2 regions of the Otoolea muris genome follow, and region 2 is predicted to be linked to the other one. Evidence: predicted binding sites of a transcription regulator. Region 2 holds the regulator's gene; the other holds the start of a gene.
What was found. The regulator HrcA, encoded in region 2, represses chaperone genes, less so after heat shock. The targets are predictions, from matches to a motif close to TGTTAGCACTCNNNNNNNNNGAGTGCTAACA.

Region 1 (3,420 bases), on a different contig from region 2:
CCCAACGGGCCTGAACACAGCAAGCCTTTTATCCTCTGTTATCCATTCGTATATCCAAGCTGATCCAGCACACGGCCCGGCTCGTCCAGAATCACCAGATCCGCACCCTTGTCAGAGAAATGGCTTTCCTTGTGGATAATCACCAGAGCTTTTCCGTTAAAATAGCGGATATAATTGGAAAATACCTCAGACTGCATCGTGGTCCCTAAGAGGAGCAGCACATCCGCCCTTCCGATCTCCTCTGTGGTTCTCGTCATTACGCGGCTGTCGATCATCTCTCCATATAATGAAACCAGCGGGCGCACCACGCTGTTGCACTTCCTGCAATGCGGCACGCCTTTGGCGTCCCTTATCTCTTCCATCGCATAATTCTCGCCGCAATGCGGGCAGCGGTTGGCAAAAACGCTGCCGTGCAGGTTAATCACATTTTCACAGCCCGCTCTCTGCTCCTGCTCAAAGACGTTTGCCGTAATGATGCACTGCAGACGCCCCGCCTTCTCCATCGCAGCCAGAACACGGCTTCCGGCTCCCGGCTCCGGAACCTTCTCAAGCATCTCCTTTTTATAAAAATTAAAGAACTGCACCGTCCGCGTGTTGTAATAACCGCCCGTAAAAATCTCTTCCGGCGACGCCCCATAGGCCCTCTCTATCTCATAGGCCCGCTCCGCCATCTTAAACCCCAGAAAACCACTCTCTGCCGCCATGCCTGAACCGCACACTGCAACCGTATAATTGCTCCTGTTCAGAATGTCTTTTAAACGGCTGATATCCCTATCCATGCATACACGCTCCCTCCCATATTTTTATGTTCCAATACATTACATTAATTATTATACTAGAAAAAATATAGGGTTACAAGTGTTTCCGGAATTTTATCAGGATATATTGCATATTCCGGGTAACAGTTAGACGGCGGGGAATCCGGCGGGAATTTAGGCGTTAAGCTTGCTTATAAGCCCAAATTTCTGTCAGATTCCACATCGGATGGACATCCGATGCTTCTTGTCCGGCGCAGACGGGCAAGAAGATGCCCCGTCTGAACGGTTACCGGAATAGTAACCGTTCAGACAGGTCTGCGCAAACAGATGCGCAGACCATACGATTACGCGGCGGCAGCAAGCCTCTGCCTCAGCCCTCGATGGCAATATACCGCTTCTCCTCTGCCGCGGGCCTCTCCTCCTTTTTGGGGATCAGGAGCTTCAATGTCCCATCCTCAAATCTGGCCTTAATATCCTCCTGCCTGACGGCTTCTCCTATATAAAAACTTCTGCTGCACGAGCCGCTGTAGCGCTCCCGGCGGATATAGCGCCCCTCGCTGTCCTTCTCATTCTTCTCTGAATTGGAGGACGCCTGGATGGTCAGATAGCCGTCCTTTAATTCCGCCTTCACATCCTCCTTCTTAATTCCCGGAAGGTTCATGATCATCTCATATCCCTGGCCGTTTTCCTTCACATCCGTTTTCATCATCTCATTCACGCTTGTCTCATAGCTGTGGGTGCGGAACGGGGAACCAAAAAAGTCGTCTAATAAATTTTCTCTGAAAATACTCGGCATTAACATATATCATCTCTCCTTTTCTTTGAATGGTTTTGATTTTTGTGGGAAACAAAGGGCTCATGAAAACCTGGATGCAATCGCCCTGGTTTCATTTCTTTTCCTTTGCTATACATGTAATATAACACATGTTATTAGCACTGTCAAGCGGTGAGTGCTAATTTTTTTGTGAAGAATTTGTGAAACCTTGATTTGCTTTCTCCCTCTGTAAATTGCTCCGTTTTTCCGTCCCTTTCGATTTTTACCTAAAGAAATCAAACTCATCCGCCGCAAAGGCGATGTCTATCTGGAACAGCTCGCGCTGCGGCGCCTGCAGTCCCTGTTCATCTGCAATTACCAGATAATACGCAGCCGTATTGCTGTATTTCAGCGATTTCAGATTGAACTGGCAGCGGAACGTACGCTCTGCGCCGTTGCCGCTGGTCTTATCTGCAATAATCTTCTGAACATCACTGATCTGCCTGCCGTTTTCATCCGTAAAATAAACCTGATAGGCAGCCGCTTCACGGTTTGCTCCCACCGCATCCTTCTGATAAAAGTTCAGGGAGAAAATCATATTGCTGATCTTGCGGCTTGCTGACAGCAGATGAACCGTCACAGGCTTTGTATCATACTTCTGCTTGTTACGCTTATATTCCATAGAATCATTGCGGAGATAGTGATACTCAATCACCGGAACCACCATTTCCTGCAGGCTGATACCGCCATGCACAAAGTTCATGCCGCCGCCGTTCATCTTGATACGGATGCTTTCTCTCGGCGCAAACCCGGCGAACTCTGTTTTGCCATCCAGGAACTTTACCGGCAATAGATAGTTTGGCTGCGCGCCTTTCTGCATGATTACGTAGCGTCTGCCGTATTCCACGCATCGTCTGGCGCTTTCTCTTTTCAGAGCGCCGGCATTTTCCTTATCCACATCATAAAATTCATTTCTGCCAACCTTGTCATCCTCTGTCAGCGGACTGTATGTATAAAGGAATCCATGGTCAGCCGTAATTAAAATATTGGCGCCGCCAAATTCATTTACAATAATGCGCACAAGGTTCTTCAATTCAGAAATTGCTTTATCGCAGGCGGCGAAAACTGCCGTGTCAGACGTATGGCTCGCTTCATCAATGGTATCGTGGTAGATATAGACCACATTCATCCCCTTTACCAGCGCGCTTCGCTCGGCGCGCTTCATGGCAATCATATCGTTGTATTTTAAGGCTGCGCTCGCCGGATCTTCCATTTTCAGGATCTTATCCCGATAGCCGCTTGCCGTAGGCCGGCCATCTGCCAGAACCGTCAGCAGATTGTTCCGAAGTTCTGCTGTCAGTTCTTTATGCGGCAGTAATGCCGCCATGCCGAACTTTGTGATAGAGGGAAAGATGCTCTGCATGCTGCTGACAGAAACCTTACTCTGCGTCTCTCTGCGAAGCTGGTCTGCCATAGCGGCCGCCACTTCATAACGCATCGCATCCGAGATAATCACAAATACTTTCGTATCCAATGTTTTAACGCGGGAACGGTAAAATTCTTCCTGCTGGGGAACTCCCAGAACCTTGCCGCAGGCCGCCAGCTCCTCTGCGCACACATCCGACCAGTTGCTGCCCAGCTCGCCCAGGAACCAGTGGGTATAAAGCCCTTCCACCTTATCTGCAACGCGCTTAAACAAATCATCCAGCAGAGCATTGGAAGTCTCCAGGCTCTTTTGGAAACTCAGGTGGAACAAACGGTAATAGGTGTCCATCTGATAATAGCTTTCCGTGTATTCGTTCCAGATGTCCTTTGCTTCCGCGGCATGGAATCCGGCAGAATGCTTTTTGAAGAAGCGCTGCATATTCGCCGCCTGTAAAATACCGTTGTAGAAATTTTCAAACGGCT
Region 2 (3,420 bases):
TGATGGAGACATCAAAGGTGCCGCCGCCCAAGTCGTATACCATGATCTTCTGCTCTTTTTCATTGTCCAGGCCGTAAGCCAGAGCCGCGGCCGTGGGCTCGTTGATGATACGCTTTACATCCAGGCCCGCGATCTTGCCCGCGTCCTTGGTCGCCTGGCGCTGCGCGTCGTTAAAGTACGCCGGAACCGTGATAACCGCCTCGGTCACCTTCTCGCCCAGGTAGCTCTCTGCGTCCGCCTTAAGCTTCTGCAGAATCATGGCCGAGATCTCCTGCGGCGTATATTTCTTGTCGTCAATGCTGACCTTATAATCCGTTCCCACATGCCTCTTGATCGAGGAAATGGTCTTCTCCGCGTTCGTAACCGCCTGGCGCTTCGCCGGCTCGCCGACCAGCCTCTCTCCTGTCTTTGTGAAAGCCACGATCGACGGCGTGGTCCTCACGCCCTCCGTGTTGGCGATCACCACCGGCTTGCCGCCTTCCATCACTGCCACACAACTGTTTGTCGTACCTAAATCAATACCAATAATCTTACTCATCGTCTTTTTCCTCCTGGATCTGAAACATTCGTGATAATCGTGTTATATAAAATAATTATGTTAATTGGCCACCTTTACCATACTGTGCCGTATCACGCTGTCGCGGTAGAGGTAACCTTTCTGAAACTCCTCTGCAATGATGTTCTCCCCCAGGCTCTCATCCTCCACATGCATCACCGCGTTGTGGAAATTGGGGTCAAAGGGCTGGCCGGCCGCCTCGATAGGCTTTACGCCGGCATCCTCCAGCATCTTCATGAGCTGGCGGTAAATCATATCCATTCCGTCAGCGAAGACCGTCTTCTCCCCCTCCGGAACGGCCGCCAGCCCGCGCTCGAAATTATCGACCACCGGGAGCAGCTTCTCGATGATATCCTTGGCGCCGATCTCGTACATCGCGGATTTTTCCTTCTCTGTCCTCTTACGGTAATTGTCAAACTCCGCCATGGAGCGCTTTAAGCGATCCGTCAGCTCCTCGATCTGTTCGTCCTTTTTATCCTTCTTTTTGGAAAAAAATCCTTTTTTCTTTCCTGTCTCCGGGCCGCCCTGCGAATCCGCTTCCGGATCGTCCTCCTGACAGCCCTGCGCGTCTGCGCCTTCAGCTCCTTTTGCCGCCGTTTGCTCCTTTTCCAGTCCGTCGTTTTCCGCGTCCTCTGTCCGCGTCCCGCAGGCCTTCTCTCTGCCCGGCTCTTCTTCCGTGCGCCGCGTCTGCGCCTCTTCCGGCCCGCCTGCGTTTGTCTCTCTATCCTTCATCTCTTCGCTCACTTTGCAAATCACCTTTCTTCCTGATTAAATGTATCCTCCAGTTGGCTCATTAGCGACCGAAGGGTTGATACCACCTTGTCATAATCCATCCGCTTGGGGCCTATGATCCCGATCGTGCCCCGCAGGCCCCCGCCCAGTTCATAATTGGCGGTTACCACGCTGCAGTCCTTCATGGACTGCACCGGCGTCTCATTTCCAATATAAACCTGAATTCCGTTCTTCTTCTCCGGATCCGCGTCATTTGACAAAAGCTCCTTTAAAATTTCCTTCTGCTCCAGCGTGCCCAGTAGCTGGCTGGCCCGCTCTCCGTCGCTCAGTTCCGGATATTTAAAAATATTCGTCGCGCCCTCGGTATAAATCTGCAGATCCTCCTCGTTGGCCCGGATGGCCTCCGCCACCTCATTCAGGACCAGATCCACCACCTCGCACCTCGGGCCTGCCTGCTCCTTCATCCGGCTGATCACATCCAGGTTGATCTGCTCTATCGTCAGGCCGATCAGGCTGTTGTTTAAGAGGATATTCAGATTCAGGATATCCTCGTCCGTAAGCTCCGCGTCCAGGCGGGCAATGGAATTTTTGATGATGTTCCCTTCCAGGACCGTCACAATCAAAAGCTTTCCCGCCTCCACCCTGGAAAGCTGGATGAATTTCAGCTTCGTCCGGCGGTACTGCGGACCGCTGATCAGCGTGGCGTAATTGGTATTCACCGCCAGGAGCCTTGCGAGCTGTTTTAAAAGAAGCTCCACCCGGTCCACGCGCTGGATCACCATGTCGCGCGTCTGCGCCACTTCATGCTCCTTCTCCTGAATGAGCTGATCCACATAGAAGCGGTATCCCTTGTCAGACGGAATCCGCCCCGCCGAGGTATGAGGCTGCATGATGTACCCCATCTCCTCCAGATCCGACATCTCATTCCGGATCGTCGCCGAGCTGAGCTGCAAATCCGAGTATTTTGATATGGTCCTGGAACCAACCGGCTCGCCCGTCTCGAGGTAAGTCTGGATAATGGCCTTCAGTATCCGTATCTTTCTCCCGTCCAGCCCCATGCGCCGCACATCCTTTCTTCCTTCGCCGGCCTTCCTGCTGCGCGCTGGCCTGTTCAGCTCTGACAGAAGACGCTGAACGGGGGAATGCCGGGTGCTTTGCTTTTGTTAGCACTCATTCATGTGGAGTGCTAACATCTACAATTGATACTATATTACTTGGCCGTGCGTTTGTCAACCTGTTTTTTTGATTTTTGCGGATTTTGCTGATTTTAATTTGTAAAGGCAGCCCAAAATCTCCTCATTTTCCCTCTTTTACTTGACATTTAACAGTTTTGTAATATAATAGTAATGTATCTATTAATTAACGGATTGTGAGGAACATCATGAAAGCAAGAGTAAGCCATGGATTATCCGCGGTTATTCTGGCTGTCTGTTTTGTACTGGTTGCCGCCTTCTCCTCCTTTGCCTCTGTGGACGGGGCGCTGTCGGAAGCAGGGGAGTCGGTTATCAGCGGATGGGCGGTCGATGCGGAGCATCCTGACAAGAGCGTTCCTGTCGTCCTCTGTGTATACACAGACGGAAGTAAGGAACCGCAAGAACTTGTAAAAGTGACTGCAGACCAATACCGTACTGACTTAACAAATTCTGCTGCGAATGGAAAACATGCATTCTCCTATCAGGTTGACTGGGACAAGCTCAAAGGGCAATCCTTTATAATTGAAGCCTATGCTGAAACCGACGAGGGCAGAGTGCGCTTATACGGTTCTTTCCGATATACGAAAAAGGAAGCTGCTGTCACTGTTGTCGCCGCTGGTTCGGGGCCGGCCGGGGATGCCGGGCCGGGCTCCAAGGGAAAAGCTGACGATACGGCAAAGCGCGGCGCTCTCCTGGGGATTTTCGAGACGACTGCGTACTGCACATGCACGCAGTGCTGTCCGAATGGGACGGCTCTCACCTATTCCGGAACCGTTCCGCAAGCGAACCATACGATCTCGGCTGATATCACGAAATATCCTCTTGGAACCAAACTGATGATCGGCGATGTGGTCTATACCGTAGAAGATATCGGCTCCACGATCGTCGGCAACCGCCTTGACATCTATTTTCCGACCCACGAAGAGGCCCTGGCCTACG

Region 1: a site for HrcA is predicted at 1,687-1,717, ahead of NFS31_RS00375 (Hsp20/alpha crystallin family protein). Genes of this name have one in related genera too.

Annotation. Positions count from the first base shown of each region.
Region 1 covers NZ_CALPCY010000001.1:75,083-78,502, forward strand. Annotated here, with positions in the region: gene NFS31_RS00370 (SIR2 family NAD-dependent protein deacylase) at 39-779, opposite strand; gene NFS31_RS00375 (Hsp20/alpha crystallin family protein) at 1,129-1,560, opposite strand; gene pglZ (BREX-1 system phosphatase PglZ type A) at 1,796-3,420, opposite strand, start outside.
Region 2 covers NZ_CALPCY010000021.1:63,800-67,219, reverse strand. Annotated here, with positions in the region: gene dnaK (molecular chaperone DnaK) at 1-538, opposite strand, end outside; gene grpE (nucleotide exchange factor GrpE) at 599-1,288, opposite strand; gene hrcA (heat-inducible transcriptional repressor HrcA) at 1,309-2,346, opposite strand; gene NFS31_RS13880 (3D domain-containing protein) at 2,670-3,420, shown strand, end outside.